DNA from 3 places in the Butyrivibrio sp. AE2032 genome. Region 2 is predicted to be linked to each of the others. Evidence: riboswitches for the same ligand, from Rfam matches in the RefSeq annotation. Region 2 holds a riboswitch; each other region holds the start of a gene.

Region 1 (3,131 bases), on a different contig from region 2:
CTGTATAGTTTTCCGTTTCTTTCGTAGAAGATCTTATATGGTCCGTTTACCATTATTTCCGTGATCGTCGGATCCTCCATCAGTGGTTCGATCACATCCAGTCTCCTGAGAGAATTGAAGACAGACTGAGCCATCTCGCGCTTTTCGTCCAGGCTCATCCTGCAGGAAGTGTTTTCTGATATCACATCTGAGATTATCTCGCGGAGTTTCTCGTCAGAAGGATCTGTCTCGCCCGAGATGGTATTAAGGACGCAATATGTTATCTGCTCTTTTATGTCGACAGTACCGGTCCTTGAAGGCGTCATACGGCAATTTCCCTCTGACCGATGTTCTCTTCATCGCCGGTCTCATTGGGACCGGCTGCGTAATAAACCGTGATCCTCTCCGGTCCCAGGATCTTTTTAAGCATTGATATGAGATCCTGTGCTCCGGGATCTTCGCTAGCGGTCTTAGACGGCAGGAGTATGTATACCATGTCGCATCCGCAGAGCAGTTCGGGAAGATCCTTTGTCCTGAAGCCTTCAATGACGGCCAGAACGTTGACCGATCTTGTCTTTGAATGCACGAGTTCCGCCGCGAGGTTCATGAGTGTGACAGAGCGTCCTGCTCCGAGATCGTAGACATCGTCGTAATTTGTACAGCTTCCCGGAGTGAGAAAACCGAGGTCATCCATATTGCAGTACTTGAGAATATCTTCGGGTGTGAATCTTTTTGATCTGCAGGCTTCGAGAAGCGAAGTCATGTTGCATCCCGAAGATCCTTTCCATAATGCTCTCAGTTTGCTCGTGAAATCGAGTCTGATGTTGATGTCGGCACCTCTGAAACTGTCAGACAGTTCGCATATGAATCTGTCCCTTACGTCTGTGTAGACGAACGGAATGACGGCGGAGAGAGTTCCTTTGACCGGGCCGGGTATTGTGGGTGTTTCCATAGGTGTGCGTAACAGGTGTATGAGTCTGGCACAGTCTATCGCCCCGCCGTCTTCCGTAAGCCTTATTGGAGAGGTTGTATGTGAAAAAGCTTGTTCTTCATTCATGTCAGCAGGATCGTATATGACCTTGGTATAGCTGCTGAAACGGTCGTCCAGATCATCTGGTTCAAGGTAGGGATCGACGATATAGGCGTCAGGGAAGAAACTGCTCAGGCGCTTTTTGAGAAGCGTATAGATATATCCGTTCTTCTCGTAGATCTTTATCGTGAAAGCCATATTCTGTTCCTCCTTGCGTCATTGGTTGATAAGCCGGATTGTAAGGCCGGCAAGCCTTTGATAAAAGCGACAAAATACGACAAAAACGACAACGGAAGATGCCATGAAACACGGTTTTCGCAGGGTAATAAATTAATTAATATTATTAACGTTTCGGCATTCCGTAACTGTTTTCGAAAAGAATTTTTCAAACCTTGCCGTCATATGCACCGGGACAATTGACAAAGGGGGTGAGGATAAGTAAAATCATCTCACAATAAAAAACAAGTTCATTGCTTATCAAGAGAGGTTCTAGGGACCGGCCCGTTAAGAACCCGGCAACCGCGGAAAGCAGCGGTGCCAATTCCGGCAGGGAAACCTGAAAGATGAGGATCGTTTATAAAAAGACGTTGGCCTTCTCCTTTCGGGGGAAGGTTTTTTCTTTAACAAAGGCATTGAACGGAAAGGAAAGACAATGAGAAATAAAAAAGGAAATTGGCTGTTCACTTCTGAATCCGTTACGGAGGGACATCCCGACAAGATCTGCGACCAGATCTCTGACAGCGTGCTCGATGCGATACTTGAGCAGGACAGCACGGCAAGAGTCGCATGCGAGACTTGCACGACTACGGGTATGGTACTCGTCATGGGCGAGATCTCAACATCGGCTTATGTCGATATTCCCTCGATAGTAAGGAACAAGATCAAAGAGATCGGATACAACTCCAGCGATATGGGTTTCGACAGCAATTCATGCGCAGTGCTCACATCGATCGATGAGCAGTCCCCCGACATCGCAATGGGCGTCAACGAGTCATATGAGGCTCGTCACGGCGGCGAAAAGGAACTCGATACAGGAGCAGGCGACCAGGGCATGATGTTCGGTTACGCAAACGATGACACACCTGAGCTTATGCCGATGCCGATATCTCTTGCACACAAGCTTACGATCCGCCTTACCGAAGTTCGCAAGAACGGTGCGGATTTCTTAAGGCCTGACGGTAAGTCACAGGTAACCGTTGAGTATGAGAACGACAAGGTGAAGAGGATCGACGCGGTAGTTATCTCTACTCAGCACAGCGCAGACGTGACTCTCGAATACCTTGTGGATTACATCAAAGAGAACGTCATCAAGCCCGTTATCCCTGCGGAGCTCATCGATGAGAACACGAGGATCTACATCAATCCTACGGGAAGATTCGTGGTTGGCGGACCTCAGGGCGACTCCGGACTTACCGGAAGGAAGATCATCGTCGATACATACGGCGGTTTTGCGCGTCACGGCGGCGGATGCTTCTCCGGAAAGGACCCCACGAAGGTCGACCGTTCCGCATGCTACATGATGCGTTATATCGCAAAGAACATCGTTGCGGCAGGAGTCGCATCGGAGTGTGAAGTACAGGTTGCTTATGCTATCGGTGTTGCAAAGCCGGTATCCGTAATGGTCGATACGTTCGGAACGGGAAGGATCGACGATGAGAAGATCACTGAGATCGTCAATAAGGTATTCGATTTAAGACCTGCAGCCATCATCAGGGATCTGGATCTCAGAAGACCCATCTATGCGAAGACTGCAAGCTACGGTCACTTCGGCAGGACTGATATCGACCTGCCCTGGGAAAAGACCGACAAGGCCGAGGAGATTAAGAAGCTCGCAGGCATCAGATAACTTCCGTTCATAGGACAATATAATTCATAACGCCCGGTTTCAGTCTCAACTTTAACCGGGCGTGTTGTTTTCGGGAAATATCTCTGCTAGCATTTGAAAAAGTCTTTACACGGAAGAATATGCATGAAAAAAGAACCCAAAGACAAGCCTCTGACACTGACGACGGCTGATGTAGGCAAAGAGATAGAAGACGCTAAGGTCACCTGCATAAAGGTGTTCTGCCCGAGGAAAGATAACGGTTTTGTATCTTTTCTCTGCGATGGCAGGTTTACCGTT
Region 2 (3,131 bases):
ACATAAACAGTTGCAGGACCAGTCGAAGTAATCGTAAACATAAGAGGATGCTCAACACCCTGGTTGTTATAATTCAATTCGATGGAATACCCGGAATTATCACCGGTTCTTCTCGGCCCCGTAGGAAAATCTCCGCTCATACGGATGCCAAACTTCTTGGGATCCCCAAGGTAAAGGCCATACAAGACATAGTCACAGATACTGTATGGAGCAACCGCCTCTAACTTTGCATATCTTACAGTGGCACACCGGTCCCAGTCGATATCATCGGCATTCTGCTCCAGGAATGTAATTGCCTTTTCTTCATCATTGACGAGATCATCAAGAATCCGACCCAGTTTCTCCGCCAATGCTTTTGTTTCTTCACTGACACCTTCTATGTAAGCGCAATACATTTCAGAACACTCGGAAGCTGGAACAACTTTCAACACTTCATATATCTCGGGAGCATTTATTCTGAGATAACTGTTCAGAAATGCCTGCCAAACGGACACATGCAGAAAATCTTCTTCGTAATAAACGCCAACACTCTCAATTATGCGCTCGCAGATAGACCTGATCGTTACATCAGTAAGATCAAGATTTACCGAGATGCAGTCTTTACCGATATAGGAATAAGAATAGTTTTCCATAAGTGGCCCTCACAGCTTGTATTTCTTATGTTTACGGAATTATGGAATTGTAAACCATAAGAAAAGAATGATCCGTCACAACTTCATTTTATTCTATTTTCGGAACGTTTAGTGAAACATTTTCGATTTTCGTTAGAAATCGCCTTAAAACATTTCTTGTTTTCGTTAGAAACCGCGCCAAAACATTTCTCGTTTTCGTTAGGAGTCCAGTTATCTGGCCAGCACCTTCATTGCCTTTGCATACTTCTTGGCAAAGTACCCGGCGGCAGCATAGCCTCTTTTCTGAGATGCGCTCATGGCAGGTCTGCCTGCTGTGTTTCTTACGTTATTGGTATTCTTCTTCATGACGGATCTCCTCCTTATCATCTGTATCTGCCTATATGATAAAAAGACAGATGGTCGGAAATTGTCGCATCTATCACTTTATAACAAACCCGGAGTAAGCAAAACATCTTGTTGAATATCCCAGGTTGCGGTGCTATATTTCATTTGTAAACTAAAATGGTTTACAAATGAAAAGTTGCGTATATCGATACATCCAAATCGTATTTTTGGCACCTTATAAACCACCTTCAATTTTATTATTTTATTAGCACCTCAACAGTCGTTTTTCAACCCTTGTATGTCCTTTTAATAGGACTGTTTTTCCTTGAAATCCGCAGCAGGCATGCTATACTTAAAGCACCATAAAGAGTACGCGAGGGACAAGCCCGTTGACCGTACAGCAACCTGCCTGGAGCAAGGTGCTAAAGCTTGAATGATGGGACCATTGGTTTTTCCTACCTCCTTTTGTGTGTGTACTGATCCCGTCATTCAAGCAGACGGGATCAAGTATTGAATACGGAGGTAACAAAAATGGGAAAGAGAACAGTAAGCGTAGCAGCAGCGATCAACATCAGATTCACAGGGGAAAACACCACACATAACCTGGGCGTTATGAGCGCCAGGCTTGATAAGAAGCAGTACAACAGGATTAAGGCTTCATATGATACCGGCATATTCCAGTACATGAACGAGGATACCGCCTTGGCCGACCTTATGAAGTTTTTCGACTGGGGCGAGGAAGATAACGACGATCAGAAGATCCTTATCGACTACCCGCTGGAGATCAGGTCAGGCTTTTCTTTCGAGATCCTGCCTGTATTGACCGAAGGCGGCAGCGATGAAGATAACGCTGAAGAAGACGGCAGCTTCGCGGAAACAACAGAAGATGATCTTGACCTTCCCAACGAATGGTTCGACGAAGACAGCGAAGAGTTTAAAAGAAGCGAAGCTTTCGAGGATGCCATGGACGGGCTGAAGGACTGGATGAGGCATAACGGCATGGAAGAAGGGCAGCGTCACTACTGCGTTGAAGACAATAAGGGACGCTACGTCTGTTCTTTGGACATCTCCTGGCCGTTCGGAGTTTTCGGACTTCAGAAAGGATTCACAAAACCATTGTGCATCCTGGCCTGGAACCCGGATGAAGAGAGCATTAAGAAAGCAGAAGAGTTCGGATTCACCTGCTTCACGGACATTGAAGAATTCAAGGACTACATAAGAAAGACATACTTGGGAGCAAGCTGAAAATGTCGCCCGGCATGCGACCAACAGGAATGACGCAGTCGTTATACTGAAGCCATAACAAGAAACAACCATTAAGAGTACGCGAGGGACAAGCCCGGTGACCGTACAGCAACCTGCAAAAGCAAGGTGCTAATGCTTGAACGATGGGACATAAGAATACACCTCTTCAAGGTCCCGTCGTTTAATCAAACAAAGACGAGATCAATAATTTAAAGGAGGTCATATAACATGGCAGGAGACGTAAAGTACATTACAAGGTACCAGAAGGCAAACACGACACAGGTGAACGTACGCCTTAGCAAGAAGTACGACGCCGACATTATCGGGTTCTTCGAGGAGATGGAGGACACCGGCAAGGCTACCTACATTAAGAAGCTTATCCGCGAGGATATGGCGCGCAGGGCGGCCGAGAAGGCAGACGGGGCTTCCGCTGAGGAGGCCGGCGGCGAGGCTGGTGGTGAGCCTAGTGGTGAGGCCGGAACAGAGCCCGCGCCGGAAAAGATACTGACGGTCGCAGAGCTTGCCGTAAGGATCGGTTCGAGCGTTCCGACCGTATCTTCCTGGTACCGATTCAAGAAAGAGAACCCGGAGCATGAGCTGGCAAAGCTTCTTCCCGACTTTTTCAGGAAGGGCGCGCACAGGACAAGATGCTGGCACGAGTCGGACATTGAGAAGCTTCTTAAGTTCAAGGCTTCCATTCCGCAGGGCAGGAACGGCGTCATGGGTTCCATAACGCAGAAGTATCAGAAAAGGAAGTCTGCCGGCAGCGGTGCGCAGGAAACAGCCGGCAGTCACGAAACAGATCACGCAGCATAAGGAGGTAACGGCAATGTTAGGAGCAATCATAGGAGATATAGTTGGAAGCAGATTTGAGTTTGACAGAGGAAACAAGAGCAGGGATTTTAAGCTGTTCACTTCCGAGAGCGACTT
Region 3 (3,131 bases), on a different contig from region 2:
GTCTGGATGCAAAGAAGAAGGTCATGGGCCTCAGCATCATCGGCATAGGTGTAGTGGCAGTCGTTGGTTGCAACCAGCGGAATATCCAGCTGATCAGACAAAGCAAGGAGTGTATTATTTACCATGCGCTGCTCGGGGATCCCGTGATCCTGCAGTTCAAGGAAAAAATTGCCATGGCCGAAGATAGCATCCAAACGCATTGCCGCCTCTTTTGCCTGGTCGTTCTTACCCTTTACGATGTTCCTTGGAATCTCTCCTGCGAGGCAGGCACTGAGAGCAATTATACCCTCGTGATATTTCTCCAAAAGCTCCATATCTACTCGGGGCTTATAGTAATAACCCTCAGTAAATCCGCGGCTTACGATGTGGGAAAGATTCGCATAGCCTGTGTTGTTCTCAGCAAGGAGCACCAGGTGGTAGTACCTGTCATCTGAGGCAGAAGTTTCTTTTTCAAAACGGGAGCCGGGAGCCACATAGACCTCGCACCCTATGATGGGATTGATTCCCTCTGCCTTGCAGGCCTTGTAGTAATCGATAACGCCGTACATAACTCCGTGGTCAGTAATAGCCCCGGCAGTCATGCCCAGGTCCTTAAGGCGCTTCACATATTCTTTTATCTTATTGGAACCGTCCAAAAGAGAGTACTCAGTGTGGACGTGAAGATGAGCAAAAGCCATTTTGTTCCCCCAATACCCGATTAATTCAATAGAAAGATTATAGCATACGGCAAGTGACATAAAAAGGACAGGCAGTCTAAGTGACCACCTGTCCATGACATTCTGTCGATATTTCTTTTACCAAATATTACTGTACTGCTGCCTTAAGCTCTTCAACCTTATCTGTCTGCTCCCAAGGAAGGTTCAGATCGTTGCGGCCGAAGTGTCCATAAGCTGCTGTCTGCTTGTAGATAGGACGACGAAGGTCGAGCATCTTGATGATTCCTGCAGGACGAAGGTCGAATACCTTTCTAACTGCCTCTGTAAGCTTCTCATTAGAAACCTTGCCTGTTCCGAATGTATCAACAAGAACTGATGTAGGCTGTGCAACACCGATAGCGTATGAAAGCTGGATCTCTGCTCTGTCAGCAAGGCCTGCTGCTACGATGTTCTTTGCAACGTATCTGGCAGCATATGCAGCTGAACGGTCAACCTTTGTGCAATCCTTTCCTGAGAAAGCTCCGCCGCCGTGACGAGCTGCTCCGCCGTAAGTATCAACGATGATCTTACGACCTGTAAGTCCTGCATCACCCTGAGGTCCGCCGATTACGAAACGGCCTGTAGGATTGATGAAGATCTTTGTGTTAGCATCAACCATTGTCTGGTCAACAACTGCATCGATAACGTACTTTCTGATGTCAGCGTGGATCTGCTCCTGAGTAACCTTCTCATCGTGCTGAGTTGAGATAACGATAGCCTCAAGTCTGATTGGCTTGCCGTTCTCATCATACTCTACAGAAACCTGGCTCTTTCCATCTGCGCGAAGGTAAGCAAGTGTTCCGTTCTTTCTAACCTCTGTGAGTTTCTTTGTAAGCTTGTGTGCAAGGCTGATAGCGTAAGGCATAAGCTCCTCAGTCTCGTTTGTAGCGTAACCAAACATCATACCCTGGTCGCCGGCACCAATTGCCTCAAGCTGCTCATCTGTCATGTTGTTCTCTCTAGCCTCAAGAGCCTTGTCAACACCCATAGCGATGTCTGCAGACTGCTGGTCAAGAGCAACCATAACTGCACATGTGTTTCCATCGAAGCCCTTTTCGGAGCTGTCGTAACCGATCTCGCAAACTGTCTCACGAGCGATCTTAGCATAGTCAACAACTGCTTTTGTTGTGATCTCACCTGTGATGAGAACGAAACCTGTGCAAGCTGTTGTCTCGCAAGCAACACGGCTCATTGGATCCTGTGCCATGCATGCATCAAGGATAGCATCAGAGATGTTATCACAGATTTTGTCGGGATGTCCTTCAGTAACTGATTCGGATGTGAAAATAAACTTATCCATTCTTTTTCCTTTCTTGCGCTTTGCGCCATAAAATAAGAAATCCGCTTGTTGCGTGCACAAACAAGCGGAACTGACCAATTTCAGATCCTCTTATTGCTCGTAAGGTTTCTGCAGTTGAAGCAGAAGCAGTTGCACGCTCAGGTTGGCACCTTCCTCATGATCCAAGGGGTTGCCGTGGCTTCACAGGTCCTATGTACCTCCACCACTCTGAATAAGAGAACTAGTTAAAATATAATTGCTAAGCGGACATATATCTGTCGTCCGTTAAGCAATGATACCCTATAGCATAAATAAAATCAATAGGATAATTTGAAAATTTTTGTTAATTATGGTATATTGGCCTTCGATGTTTCTTTTTATGGATGGGTCTCATCCATTTCTGCTCGGATTCTTCCGGCTTTTTCGCAGAAACATTCCATTATTAAAAGCTAGAGTGAGTGAATCTTTATTTCGGTTTTTATGAATTTTAAAAGGAGGAAAGTATTTGAATCAAACTGAATATTTTAAGGACCGTAAAGCTGTGCTAGAGAAGGAGATTGCGGAATTAGAGCGAGAGATAGCTCTTTTGCCGGAAGGGTGTTTGACAATCAGCAAACGACAGAGAAAAGGAAAGGAGTATATTTCATATTATAAAGAGGTCAAAACAAGCGAAGGAAAACAAAAAATATATCTTTCCAGAGAAAAGGTAGACGAAGCCAAGATTTTAGCGCTTAAGGCTTATAAGTGGAGAATGCTACAGGATAATAAAAATGAATTGGAAGCCATAAAACATTATCTGAAGTACAGGATTAACAGTCATTACCTGGAAATGCTAAATCCTTTATCGCCATACAGACCGTTGCTTGTCGACGGCAAAAGCACCCCGGAAATATGGGAATCAGAACCATATGAAAAGTCTAAGGATCATCCAGAACACCTGATAGTTAAGGCACCAAAAGGAGAATTTGTCCGTTCGAAATCAGAGGCAATGATAGCGCAGGTATTATATACCAAAGGCATCCCTTATAGATACGAAAACATTCATGATATAAATAGGGTAAGTATAGCCTCTGACTTCACTATTATGAATCCAAAGACAAGCGAAATAAAAATATGGGAGCATTTTGGATTATGCGACAAACCATATTATCAGTCCA

Evidence for each region. A riboswitch is a leader RNA that binds a small molecule or an ion and turns the genes downstream of it on or off. The one in region 2 is predicted to bind S-adenosylmethionine.
Region 1: another riboswitch for S-adenosylmethionine. It lies ahead of metK (methionine adenosyltransferase); the one in region 2 lies ahead of BO18_RS24005 (hypothetical protein).
Region 3: another riboswitch for S-adenosylmethionine. It lies ahead of metK (methionine adenosyltransferase); the one in region 2 lies ahead of BO18_RS24005 (hypothetical protein).

The regions. Positions count from the first base shown of each region.
Region 1 covers NZ_JNLF01000004.1:103,756-106,886, reverse strand. The annotation lists gene BO18_RS14645 (CpaF family protein) at 1-305, opposite strand, end outside; gene BO18_RS14640 (hypothetical protein) at 302-1,207, opposite strand; SAM riboswitch class I at 1,481-1,579, shown strand; gene metK (methionine adenosyltransferase) at 1,662-2,855, shown strand; gene BO18_RS32870 (AAA family ATPase) at 2,979-3,131, shown strand, end outside.
Region 2 covers NZ_JNLF01000005.1:1,432,209-1,435,339, forward strand. The annotation lists gene BO18_RS24000 (Imm51 family immunity protein) at 1-632, opposite strand, end outside; gene BO18_RS36040 (hypothetical protein) at 843-977, opposite strand; SAM riboswitch class I at 1,314-1,399, shown strand; gene BO18_RS24005 (hypothetical protein) at 1,488-2,201, shown strand; SAM riboswitch class I at 2,267-2,351, shown strand; gene BO18_RS24010 (hypothetical protein) at 2,430-3,017, shown strand; gene BO18_RS24015 (ADP-ribosylglycohydrolase family protein) at 3,031-3,131, shown strand, end outside.
Region 3 covers NZ_JNLF01000003.1:991,895-995,025, forward strand. The annotation lists gene BO18_RS06420 (DNA polymerase III subunit alpha) at 1-677, opposite strand, end outside; gene metK (methionine adenosyltransferase) at 805-1,995, opposite strand; SAM riboswitch class I at 2,083-2,213, opposite strand; gene BO18_RS32490 (hypothetical protein) at 2,480-3,131, shown strand, end outside.